2 linked regions of the Buchnera aphidicola (Therioaphis trifolii) genome follow. The protein of the gene in region 1 interacts with the protein of each later gene in a pairwise test. Links are inferred from orthologs where the notes say so. Each region holds a gene or a part of one and is shown on either strand. Other genes may lie near its edges.

Region 1 (2,799 bases):
TTTCTTGGAGTACATGTTATAGATATAAAATTAGGATGAAAAATACTTAATTTTTTAATTGAAGATAAAAAATTGTTATTTTCTTTATTAAAAATTTTGGGTGGAAAAAATTCAAAAGAAATATCAATTTTAGAATTTATATCAAAAATTTTTTGATATAAATATTTATAAGAATTATATAAATGATTCATAATAATATCCTATTTATATTCAAAAAAAATAAAATATTAAAAAATATTATTTATTTAAATTATAATTATTATAATATATTTATAATTTTTTTTTATTTTTTTTATATTTTTTAAAAAAAATGAAATTTAAACTTGCATAATTCGGCATCTAAAAGTAATATATATATATATATATATTAAAAATTAAAAAGCCGGCTTAGCTCAGCAGGTAGAGCAACTGACTTGTAATCAGTAGGTCACCAGTTCGATTCCGGTAGCCGGCATAATAAATAAAAATAGGTGGAGTTCCCGAGTGGTTAAAGGGAGCAGACTGTAAATCTGCCGTCTATCGACTTCGAAGGTTCGAATCCTTCCTCCACCAATATATTTTTTAATTAGCGGGTATAGTATAATGGTTATTACTTTAGCCTTCCAAGCTAATAATGCGGGTTCGATTCCCGCTACCCGCTTAAAAGCTGATATAGCTTAGTTTGGTTAGAGCACATCCTTGGTAAGGGTGAGACCCTCAGTTCGAATCTGGGTATCAGCAAACAATATAAAATTAAAATAACAATATTAAATTATATTATTATAATGCTGATAAAATGTATAAAAAAATAATACAAAAAATTAAAAATTATTTTTTAAAAATAATATATATAAAAATAAAAATAATAAATTTTATAAATATGATAAAATTAGAAATAAATAATATATATTGGCCATCATTTAATGAAACAATAAAAATTACATGTTCTATTTTTATTATTAGTATTTTACTATCTTTAATTTTATGGATTATAGATAAATTTTTATTTATAATTATAACATTTATTCTTAATTTAAGATTTTAAAATGTACAATTATCAAAAAAAAAATTGGTATATTTTACAAACCTTTTCAGGTTTTGAAAATAGAACAGTAAAAAAAATAAAAGAACAAATTGAATCTAGTCAAATAAAAAATTTATTTGGAAAAATTATGGTTCCAGGAGAAAAAATAGTAGAAATAAAAGCAGGAAAAAAAAAAAATAGTGAATTTAAATTTTTCCCTGGATATATTTTAATTAATATGCACATTAATGAAAAAAGTTGGACTTTAATTAAAAATATACCTAAAGTAATAGGATTTATAGGAGGTACTTCAGATTGTCCAATTCCTATTAATGATGATGAAATAAAAAAAATTAATTATCGATTATTACAATTAGGAGATACACCAAGACCAAAAATAATATTTATAAAAGGAGAAAAGGTACGAATAAAAAACGGACCATTTTCAGATTTTCAGGGTATTGTTGAAGAAATTGATTATGGAAAACATCGATTAAAAGTATCAGTATTAATATTTGGAAGATCAACACCTATAGAATTAAATTTTAATCAAGTCGAAAAAAATTCATAAAAATATATAATATTATATTCATAAAATTAAAAAATTATTATAATAAAAAATTATGGCAAAAAAAATTCAATCATACATTAAATTACAAGTATCTTCTGGTATGGCTAATCCTAGTCCTCCAATTGGACCAGCATTGGGTCAAAAAGGAATAAATATTATGGAGTTTTGTAAATCTTTTAATCAACAAACTTCAAATTTAGAAAAAGGAATTCCTATTCCAGTCATCATTACAGTATATACAGATAAATCATTTATATTTATTACAAAAACTCCACCAACATCTTATTTATTAAAAAAATATTCAAAAATTGAAAAAGGTTCAAATAAACCAAAATTAGAAAAAATAGGAACTATTAATCAAAAACAGATAGAAGAAATAGCAAAAATCAAATTACAAGATATGACAGGGTCAAATATTGAAAAAATTAAAAATTCAATTCAAGGAACTGCAAAATCTATGGGTTTAAAAATAGAGGATTAAATGATAAAAATTACAAAAAAAAAAAAAAATTTAAAAAACAACATTAACATTAATAAAGAGTATAATATTGACGAAGCAATTACAATATTAAAAAAATATCAAACAAAAAAATTTATTGAAAGTATAGATGTAGCTATCAATTTAGGTATTAATCCTAAAAAAACAGAACAAAATATAAGAGGTACAACTATTTTACCTCATGGTTTAGGAAAAAAAATTAAAATAGCTGTATTTACACAAGGTGAAAATATTAATATAGCAAAAAAATATGGAGCAGATATAGCAGGTGGATCAGAAATTATTCCAATTTTAAAAAATAAAAAACATAATTTTGATGTTATTATTGCTTCTCCTGATACTATGAATATAGTTAGTACATTAGGACCAATTTTAGGTCCAAGAGGACTTATGCCAAATTTAAAAACAGAAACTATTACAAATAATATTGAAGAAACAGTAAAAAATTTTAAAAAAGGAAAAATACAATATAAAAATGATAAAAATGGTATTATACATACTACAATTGGAAAAATTAATTTTTCTTCTAAACACATTAAAGAAAATTTTATTCAATTAATTTCTGAAATTAAAAAAAATAAACCAAAAAATTCAAAAGGAACTTTTATAAAAAAAGTAGTATTATCAACTACTATGGGTTGTGGAATAATTATTGAATCAAATAATATAAATATAAAATAAAAAAATAAAAATATATTTTATTATTAATATATAATAAAATATATA
Region 2 (2,790 bases), 370 kb from region 1 along the record:
ATAGATATTAAACCTAGTCGTTTTTTATTTGAATTACCTAAAAATGATTTACTTTGGGAAAATTATTTAAAAGAATAAAATAAATTCATAATATAATAAATATATTTTAATAATTGTATAATAAATAGGAATTTAAAATATGAAAAATAATATCATTGTTTTAACGAATAATAATTTTCAAGAAATTGTTTTAGATTCAAAATTTCCAGTTTTAATTGATTTTTGGGCAGATTGGTGTGGTCCATGTAAAATTTTTTTTCCAATTTTAGAAGAAATTGCTAAAAAATATAAAAATAAACTAATAGTAGGAAAAGTTAATGTTGATGATTGTAAGGATATTATGTTAAATTATTCTATACAAAGTATACCAACTTTATTATTTTTAAAAAATAAAAAAATTATTGCAAGAAATTCTGGAGTAATTGCTAAATCAGAAGTAGAGAAATTATTACATGTACATTTTAATATAAAATAATTTAATAATTTATTATTTTTAATATTAAATAAAAATTATAGATATTTTTTTAATTTCATGTTATTATTATAATTAAGGTATTTAAAAAAAATATAAAAATTTATTATATACCTTATTTTAAAATAATCTTATTTTGATATTTTAAAATTATATATTAGTATTTTTTTTATTAAGAAATAATATTTATGAATCTTACTACACTTAAAAATATGTTAGTTTCTGAATTAATTATCCTTGGTAATAAGATCGGGTTAGAAAATTTAGCCCGAATGAGAAAACAAGATATTATTTTTAATATTCTGAAAAAACATTCAACAAGTGGTGAAAATATATTCGGAGATGGAGTTTTAGAAATTTTACAGGATGGATTTGGTTTTTTACGTTCTGAAGATAGTTCCTATTTATCTGGACCAGATGATATATATGTTTCTCCTAGTCAAATTCGAAGATTTAATTTAAGAACAGGTGATACTATTTCTGGTAAAATTAGACCACCAAAAGATGGTGAAAGATATTTTGCTTTATTAAAAGTAAATACAGTAAATTATGAAAAACCTGAAAGTGTAAGAAAAAAAATTTTATTTGAAAATTTAACTCCATTACATGCTAATTCTCGACTGAGAATGGAGCGGGGTAATGGTTCAAAAGAAGATTTAACTACTCGTGTATTGGACTTATCTGCTCCTATAGGAAGAGGACAACGAGGTTTAATTGTTGCTCCCCCTAAAGCTGGAAAAACAATGTTATTACAAAATATTGCTCAAAGTATTGCATATAATCATTCAGAATGTATATTAATGGTTTTATTAATTGATGAAAGACCTGAAGAAGTAACAGAAATGAAACGATTAGTAAAAGGTGAAGTAATAGCATCTACCTTTGATGAACCTGCTTTTCGACATATTCAAGTAGCTGAAATGGTTATTGAAAAAGCAAAACGTTTAGTAGAACATAAAAAAGATGTAATTATTTTATTAGATTCAATTACAAGATTAGCGCGTGCTTATAATACTATTATACCCTCTTCTGGAAAAGTATTAACAGGTGGTATTGATTCTAATGCTTTACATAGACCAAAGCGTTTTTTTGGATCAGCAAGAAATATTGAAGAAGGAGGTAGTTTAACTATTATTGCAACTGCTTTAATTGATACCGGGTCTAAAATGGATGAAGTAATTTATGAAGAATTTAAAGGTACTGGAAATATGGAATTATTATTATCACGAAAAATATCTGAAAAAAGAGTATTTCCAGCAATTGATTATAATCGTTCTGGAACTCGAAAAGAAGAATTATTAACTTCTTCAGAAGAACTTCAAAAAATGTGGATTTTAAGAAAAATAATTCATCCCATGCGTGAAATTGATGCCATGGAATTTTTAATTAATAAATTATCTATGACAAAAACTAATTATGAATTTTTTAATATGATGAAACGAAAATAATATATTTTTATTTTAAATTTATAAAAAAATAATTTATATAATTATATTAATATAATATATTTTTAAATATAATTTTATATTTAAAAATATATTATTTTATATAATAGCGCTCGTAGCTCAGTTGGATAGAGCGCTACCCTCCGAAGGTAGAGGTCTCAGGTTCAAATCCTGTCGAGCGCATATTAAATTATGAGTTATTTTAAATATATTTACTAAATATAAAAAATATGTTAATATATTTTTTAAATATATATTTTTGGTGACTATAGCTCAGTTGGTAGAGTTCTGGATTGTGGTTCCAGATGTCATGGGTTCGAATCCCATTAGTCACCCAATGATTTTATATAAAATATTTTAAAATTTAATTTATTCGGCGAATAGCGCAGCGTGGTAGCGCAACTGGTTTGGGACCAGTAGGTCAGAGGTTCAAATCCTCTTTCGCCGAAAAATTTTATTTTAAAAATTTTTTAAAATTTACCTTTTCTTTTCCTTGTAAATAAAATGATTCTTCTAAAATACTCCAAAAATTACGTTTACTGCGATTACATATCCAATTAGAATTTTGATAATTAAAATGATATCCATTATCTCTTGTTGCTAACCAAATTTGTTTTAATGATTCTTGTTTACTAATAATAATTTTATTTGTTTTTGAAAATGATATAATCATCATTTGATAATTATTTTCATAATCTATATCATTTTTACTATTAAAATTATCTAAATAATTTTCAATATTAAATAAAATTTTATTATAAATAATATTAAAATTTGATTGATTAATTTTCATAAATATTCCTTTTAAATTAAATGTATTTAATTAAACATTTTATTTTATTAATATCATAAATATTTTTTAATGATATAAAT

The links. The genes of interacting proteins can lie anywhere in the genome.
Region 2: the proteins of nusG (region 1) and rho interact in binary tests that used the Escherichia coli proteins (3 or more experiments, as listed by UniProt). The link is inferred for Buchnera aphidicola (Therioaphis trifolii) from one-to-one orthologs.

The regions. Positions count from the first base shown.
Region 1 is NZ_CP032996.1:37,029-39,827, reverse strand. It holds nusG (transcription termination/antitermination protein NusG), read left to right. Parts: upstream 1-1,025; coding sequence 1,026-1,574; downstream 1,575-2,799. Other genes in the region: rplA (50S ribosomal protein L1), read left to right, coding at 2,056-2,754; rplK (50S ribosomal protein L11), read left to right, coding at 1,627-2,055; secE (preprotein translocase subunit SecE), read left to right, coding at 776-1,024; D9V81_RS00200 (methylenetetrahydrofolate reductase), read right to left, coding at 1-191. UniProt on the Escherichia coli protein: Part of the processive rRNA transcription and antitermination complex (rrnTAC). The complex forms an RNA-chaperone ring around the RNA exit tunnel of RNA polymerase (RNAP).
Region 2 is NZ_CP032996.1:407,394-410,183, reverse strand. It holds rho (transcription termination factor Rho), read left to right. Parts: upstream 1-660; coding sequence 661-1,920; downstream 1,921-2,790. Other genes in the region: cyaY (iron donor protein CyaY), read right to left, coding at 2,372-2,710; trxA (thioredoxin), read left to right, coding at 140-475; D9V81_RS02100 (UvrD-helicase domain-containing protein), read left to right, coding at 1-78. UniProt on the Escherichia coli protein: Facilitates transcription termination by a mechanism that involves Rho binding to the nascent RNA, activation of Rho's RNA-dependent ATPase activity, and release of the mRNA from the DNA template.